Regions from separate parts of the Kitasatospora sp. NPDC059646 genome, predicted to be linked through region 2. Evidence: riboswitches for the same ligand, from Rfam matches in the RefSeq annotation. Region 2 holds a riboswitch; each other region holds the start of a gene.
What was found. A riboswitch is a leader RNA that binds a small molecule or an ion and turns the genes downstream of it on or off. The one in region 2 is predicted to bind thiamine pyrophosphate.
Positions count from the first base shown of each region.

Region 1: it holds a riboswitch for thiamine pyrophosphate, as region 2 does, so the genes downstream of both, thiC (phosphomethylpyrimidine synthase ThiC) here and ACFV1L_RS14295 (purine-cytosine permease family protein) in region 2, are expected to answer to the same signal.
Region 3: it holds a riboswitch for thiamine pyrophosphate, as region 2 does, so the genes downstream of both, thiO (glycine oxidase ThiO) here and ACFV1L_RS14295 (purine-cytosine permease family protein) in region 2, are expected to answer to the same signal.

Region 1 is NZ_JBHWDS010000051.1:13,198-15,455, reverse strand. Features, by position in the region: gene thiC (phosphomethylpyrimidine synthase ThiC) at 1-1,105, opposite strand, end outside; TPP riboswitch at 1,101-1,234, opposite strand; gene ACFV1L_RS28730 (hypothetical protein) at 1,405-1,605, shown strand; gene ACFV1L_RS28725 (SPFH domain-containing protein) at 1,791-2,258, shown strand, end outside.
Region 2 is NZ_JBHWDS010000016.1:98,783-101,040, forward strand. Features, by position in the region: gene ACFV1L_RS14290 (S1C family serine protease) at 1-511, opposite strand, end outside; TPP riboswitch at 754-905, shown strand; gene ACFV1L_RS14295 (purine-cytosine permease family protein) at 896-2,254, shown strand.
Region 3 is NZ_JBHWDS010000046.1:17,154-19,411, forward strand. Features, by position in the region: gene ACFV1L_RS27225 (NAD(P)/FAD-dependent oxidoreductase) at 1-1,174, opposite strand, end outside; TPP riboswitch at 1,233-1,345, shown strand; gene thiO (glycine oxidase ThiO) at 1,340-2,258, shown strand, end outside.

The sequences.
Region 1 (2,258 bases), on a different contig from region 2:
CCTCGTCGTTGGCGTCCGCGATGGAGCCGGGCCGCAGGCCGTCGCCGAGGGAGAAGGTGACGTCGTAGGCGCGGAGCAGGTCGCAGAGTTCCTCGAAGTGGGTGTAGAGGAAGTTCTCCTGATGGTGCGCCAGGCACCACGCGGCCATGATGGAGCCGCCGCGCGAGACGATGCCGGTCTTGCGGCGGGCGGTGAGCGGGACGTACCGCAGCAGCACGCCGGCGTGCACGGTCATGTAGTCGACGCCCTGTTCGCACTGCTCGACGACGGTGTCCCGGTACACCTCCCAGCTCAGTTCCTCGGCCCGGCCGTCGACCTTCTCCAGTGCCTGGTAGAGCGGGACGGTGCCGATCGGGACGGGGGAGTTGCGCAGGATCCACTCGCGGGTGGTGTGGATGTTGCGGCCGGTGGAGAGGTCCATGACGGTGTCGGCGCCCCAGCGGGTGGCCCAGGTCATCTTCTCCACCTCCTCCTCGATGGAGGAGGTGACGGCGGAGTTGCCGATGTTGGCGTTGATCTTCACCAGGAAGTCGGTGCCGATGATGGCCGGTTCGATCTCGGGGTGGTTCACGTTGACCGGGATGACGGCCCGTCCGCGCGCCACCTGCTCGCGCACGAACTCCGGCTCCAGGCCTTCCCGGAGCGCCACGAACTCCATCTCGGGCGTGATCAACCCGCGCTTGGCGTAAGCGAGTTGGGTGACAGCGACGCCGTCGCGGGCGCGCAGCGGGCGGCGCGGGCGGCCGGGGAAGACGGCGTCCAGGTTGCGCAGGTCGCCGCCGCGCGGAGCGGTGTGCTTGATGCCGTCGTCCTCGGGCCGGGACTGCCGGCCGTCGTACTCCTCGACGTCGCCGCGCTGCCGGATCCAGGCGTCGCGCAGCGCGGGCAGTCCGCGCCGGACGTCGGTGGGGTGGGACGGGTCGGTGTACGGGCCGGAGGTGTCGTACAGCGGGACGGTGCGGCCGTTGGTCAGTTCGACCTCGCGGTAGGGGACCCGCAGGTCGGGGCGGCTGCCCTGGCGGTAGGCCTTGCGCCAGGCGGGGGTGGGGTAGCCCGCGGCGGCGGCGGACTCGCGGGCAGACGTGTGCTCAGAAAATGCGGTCATCGGACCTTCAACTCCCTACGCCGGCATTACCCGGTCAGGTTCCTGCGGTCGGCGCAGCAGGTGGTCCGCGGGTCCGCGTACCGTCAGCGCCCTCTCAGCCCGGTGCTCCGAGCTCCCGTTCCGCGCAGGCGTCGTCCGCCTGCGTTCGGTTCCTCACCGTAGGGCACCGGGCGGCCCCGGTCCAGGGCGCATCGCCGGGGCCCGGGCCGCGCATCGCCGCTGTCGGGCCGCGCCCGGCGGGCAACTGCCGCGCGGCGCCGAGCTGTTCACGCTGCGGGCGGGGTGGGAGGATGGTCCGGATGATCGGACTGGTGGGACGGGTGACGGGGCGGATCGGCGCGGGCCTGGTCGGCGAGGTGATGGTGCACGTCCCCGAGCGGCTGGGCAGTGAGGCGTTCCTGGCGTACCGCGCCACCCCGGGCGAGCCGCTGCAGCCGGGCACCATGGTGGTCGTGGTCGATTACCAGCCACCGCGAACGGTCTACGTCGAACCCTTCTGACGCCGTGTCGGAGCGGACCAGCAGACCTCCTGCAACAGTTTCGGGACAGTGGGAGTTCTCTCCGTCCGGACTCTTCCCCCGTGATCGCCGACGGCGGAGAATGCGGCTGCCACCGGGTTCCGCGCCAGATCTGCACAACCCAAGCGCAGCACGGGACCGGTGTGCCCTGAAGGGGGAGATTGCCGATGCTGATCGGCATCGTCGGAGGCGCCGTCGTCGGCGTCGTTCTTCTGATCGTCCTGTTCAAGCTCATGTGGCGGGTCGCCGAGCCGAACGAGGCCCTGGTCATCTCGGGTTCCAAGCACGGTGAGGGGCTCGGCTTCCGGGTGGTCACCGGTCGGGGCACCTTCGTGGTGCCGGGTGTCCAGGTGGTCCGCCGGCTGTCGCTGGACCTGAACGAGGCCGCGCTGGACGTGGAGTGTGTGACGTCGCAGGGAATTCCCGTGCACGTCAAGGGGGTTGTGATCTTCAAGGTGGGCGACGACCCGGCGTCGATCGCCAACGCCGCCCGGCGTTTCCTGGACCAGCAGAAGATGATGGGCCAGCGGGTGCACAACGTGTTCGCCGGCCACCTGCGCTCCATCGTCGGCGGGCTGACCGTCGAGGACATGATCCGCGACCGCGAGCGGCTCACCGGTGAGACCCGCTCCGCC
Region 2 (2,258 bases):
GCTTGCTCCTGCCGCCCGGTGCGGGCTGCGGGCCGGCCCACGGCGAGCCGGGTTCACCCGGTCCGCCGACCCCGGCCGCGCCGCCGGACGGGTGGGCCCACCCGCCGACCGGGTGGCCGGCGCCGAACGGGTGCTGCCCCTCGCCGGGAACGCCGGCCCCGGGCGCCCCGTCCTGCGCGAACGGCGCCGGCGGGACAACGGTGGTGTCGCCGGCGGCGGGCGCGTCGGCGGCGGGCCGCGCGTACGGGCTGTTCGGATCGCTCACGCTGCCGTACGGGTTCTGGAACGGCGGCGGCGCGTCCGCCGCGGGGGCCGGGGCGGCGGCGGGCGCGGCGGGCACCTTCCCGAGCTGCATGGTGTGGTCCGCCGACGGGGCGGCGGGCGCGGCCGGCAGCACCGGCGGCGGCGCATCGAGGTACGCGGGAGCGGAGGAGGCGGGGGCCGCCTCGGTGCCGGCGGCCCCGGGGGCCTTCTCCGGCGGGGTGGTACCACTCGCGTGCTCGGTGCTCACGGACGACCTCCATCGCTGACAGAACCTTGGGCTGCGGTCCGGGACGCGCGGGCGGCGCGGCCGCAGCCTCGGGGCACAGTTTTTCCTATGCCGGATTCGGACACCGTAAGCGGGCCCCTGAAGAAATCATGAGAAGCCTTAAGCCTCTCCGACATGCCTGTCAGTGGTTCCGCGATGCGGACGCCGTTCCCCCCGGCCTTGGCGTTCCCCAGCTCGGCGGCTAACCTGTCGCTCCTGTCAACGAAGAACGTCGCGGGAGCTTGGACCAGCCAGGCTGAGAGTGCGCCGGATCGACCGTAGGGCATGGCGGTGACGCCGTCGCGGGCGAGGGGGCGCTGACCGCCGGAACCTGTCCGGGTAATGCCGGCGTAGGGAGTATCGGCCATGACGGCTGTTCCGTCTGCCCAAATTTCCGATCTTGAGACCGGTGCGCGGGCCGAGGCCCCGCTGACCCTCGACACGGCGCCGCCGCGCACCCTGGACTTCCGGGCGCTGTTCGCGCTCTGGGCCAACCTCGGGGTGAGCCTGATCGGGTTCACCAGCGCCGCGACGGTGCTGGGCAAGCAGGGCCACGAGCTGGGCTTCGCCGCGGCGGTGACGGCGGTCGTCGCGGGCACCGCGATCGGCACCGCGATGCTCGCGGTGGCCGCCCTGGTGGGCGCCCGCACCGGCGCGCCGGCGATGGCGGTGCTGCGCGGCCTGTTCGGCACCAGGCTGTCGTACGTGCCGACGGTGCTGAACATCCTGCAGTGCGTCGGCTGGGGCGTGTACGAGCTGACGGTGATCGCCTGGGGCGCGCAGACGGTGGCCGGCACCGAGGACTGGCGCTGGCTGTTCGTGCTGCTGGCGGGCGTGCTGACGACGGTGCTGACGATCTGGCCGCTGGGCGCGATCGCGGTGCTGCGCAAGTACGTGGCGGTCGCGGTCGGGCTGGCGATGGTGTACTTCACCGTCCAGTTCGCCCGGCAGGGCTTCCCGGACCCGGGCGCGGGCAACTGGGACGGCTTCCTGTCGGCGACGGACGCGGTGATCGCGGTGTCGATCTCGTTCGTGCCGCTGGCCGCGGACTACACCCGGCACGCGCGCAGCTCGGCGAAGGCGTTCTGGGGCACGTTCTCCGGCTACACGGTGGCCCAGGTGTGGTGCTACATGCTGGGCGTGGTGGCGCTGCTGCAGTCCGGCGGCGACCCGGACCGGATCCTGGGCTCGTTCACCGGTGTCGCCGCGGGCTGGGCGTTCCTGCTGGTGCTGGTGCTCCGCGAGTCCGACCAGTCGTTCGCGAACGTGTACTCGACCGCGATGTCGATCCACAACCTGTGGCCGAAGGTCGACCGGCGGGTGCTGACCGGCGGCATCGGCGTGCTGGTGACGGTGCTGGCGCTGCGGATCAAGGAGTTCACCGACTCGTACTACGCGTTCCTCGGCCTGATCGGGTCGGTGTTCGTGCCGCTGTTCGCGGTCCTGGCGGTGGACTACTTCCTGGGCGCCGGCCGGCGCGGCTGGAACCTGGCGCAGGACGCCCCGGCGCGCCCGCTGATGCTGCTGCCGTGGGCGCTGGGCTTCGCGGTGTACCAGTTCCTGGCGCCGACGGCGGTGGCCGGCTGGTGGACCGACCTGTGGGCGAAGGCCCAGGAGGCGGTCCACTTCGCCCCGCAGGCGTGGAGCTCGGCCTCGCTGTTCTCGTTCCTGGTGGCGGCGCTGGCGACCGGCGCGGTGGCGGCGCTGGAGCGCCCGCGGGCCTGACGCG
Region 3 (2,258 bases), on a different contig from region 2:
GGTCGGCGGCGAGCGCCGGATCGAGCACCGTTCCGCGTTCGATCAGGCGCCGGCCCTGCGCCAGGTCGCGCGGCCGGTCGACGGCGAGCAGCGCGACCGGCGCGCCGTCGCGCAGCCACAGCACCGACCAGGCGCGCTCGGACGGGGAGCCGCGCCACAGCAGGTGGTCGGCGCCGGCGTGCCGTCCCGCGTACTGCACCATGCGGCCGAACTGCTCGGACCAGAAGTAGGGGACGGGGTCGTAGGGCGCGTCCAGGGCGCCGAGCACCGAGGCGGCGACGGCGCCGCCGGAGTGCAGGGCGTGGTCCCAATGCTGGACGGCGAGCCGGGCGCCGAACCGGGCCGACGGGTAGGAGACGCAGTCCCCGGCCGCCCAGACGCCGGGCAGCGCGGTGCGCAACCGGTCGTCGACCGGGATCGTGCCGTCCGGGTCGAGCGCCAGCGGCCCGCCGGCCAGCCAGCCGGTGGCGGGGCGGGCGCCGACGCCGACCACCACCTCGTCGGCGGGCAGGCGGGTGCCGTCGGCGAGCAGCACCCCGCCGTCGGCGGCCCCGGCGACCGCGGCGCCGCAGCGCAGTTCGACGCCGGCTTCGGCGTACCAGTCGGCCATCAGCGTGCCGAGTTCGGCGGGCAGGGCCCCGGCCAGCGGGGTGGCGGCGGCCTCCACCACGGTGACGTGGCAGCCGAGGGCGCGGGCGACGGTGGCGGTCTCGGCGCCGATCCAGCCCGCGCCGACCAGCACGATCCGCCTGCCGGGGGTGAGCGCGGCGCGCAGCGCGTGCGCGTCGTCGACGGTGCGCAGGGTGCGGGCGCCGGGCAGGCCGGGCAGCGTGCGGGGGTCGGCGCCGGTGGCGATCACCAGGGCCCCGTACGGGAGTTCGCCGCCGTCGGTGTGCAGCGTGCCGGCCTCCAGGGCGGTGGCGCGGCGGCCGGTGAGCAGGTCGACGCCGAGGTCGCGCCAGTCGATGTCGAAGGCGGTGGCGTCGGCCTTGCCGAGGAGGACGTCCTTGGACAGCGGCGGCCGGTCGTACGGGAGGTGGAGTTCGTCGCCGAGCAGGGTGATCGCCCCCTGCCAGCCGCCCTGCCGCAGGTTCAGCGCGGCCTGCGCGCCCGCCATGCCCGCCCCGACCACGACGACCCGGTCCGTTGCCCTCAGCTCAGCCACGGCGTCCACCCTAGCCCTCCCGCACGCCCCTGTGGGCGCGGGTGGGCCCGGCGATAAGGTGGGGGTACTACCTCATCACGGGAGCCCGGCGCACCGGGCTGAGAGGCGGGCTGTGGCGGCCCGCGACCGTCCGAACCTGATCCGGGTCATGCCGGCGAAGGGAGAAGAAGCGCTGTGGCACATTCGGACGTGCTGGTGATCGGCGGGGGCGTCATCGGCCTCGGCGTCGCCTGGCGCACCGCGCAGCGCGGCCTGTCGGTCGCGGTGGTGGACCCGTCGCCCGGCGGCGGTGCGGCGCAGGTCGCCGCGGGCATGCTCGCCCCGGTCACCGAACTGCAGTACGGCGAGGAGCCGTTGCTGCGCCTGGGGATGGCGTCCAACGAGCGGTACGGGGCGTTCGCGGCCGAGCTGACCGAGCTCACCGGCCTGGACACCGGCTACCGCCGCACCGGGACGCTGGCCGTCGCGCTGGACGCCGACGACCGCGCGGAGCTGCGCGAACTGCACGCCTTCCACGGCCGGTTGGGCCTGGCCTCGGAGTGGCTGACCGGCCGGGAGTGCCGCCGGCTGGAGCCGATGCTCGCCCCCGGCGTGCGCGGCGGCCTGCACGTCGCCGAGGACCACCAGGTGGACGGCCGCCGGCTGGCCGCCGCCCTGGTCGCGGCGTGCCGGCTGCTGGGCGTGGCCTTCCACCGCACGCAGGCCGCCGAGCTGACCACCGACGGCGAACGCGCCACCGGCGTACGGCTGTCGACCGGCGAGCAGCTGACGGCGGACCGCACGGTGCTGGCGGCCGGCTCCCGCAGCCACCTGCTGCCGGGCCTGCCGGACGGCGTGCTGCCGCCGATCCGCCCGGTCAAGGGGCAGGTGCTGCGGCTGCGCGTCCCCGAGCCGTACGCGCCGTTCCTGTCCCGCAACGTGCGCGCCGTGGTGCGCGGGCAGCACCTGTACCTGGTGCCGCGCGCGGACGGCGAGCTGGTGGTCGGCGCGACCACCGAGGAGCAGGGCCACGACACCACCGTCACCGCGGGCGGCGTGTACGAGCTGCTCCGCGACGCGCACGAACTCGTCCCCGGCATCACCGAGTTGCCGC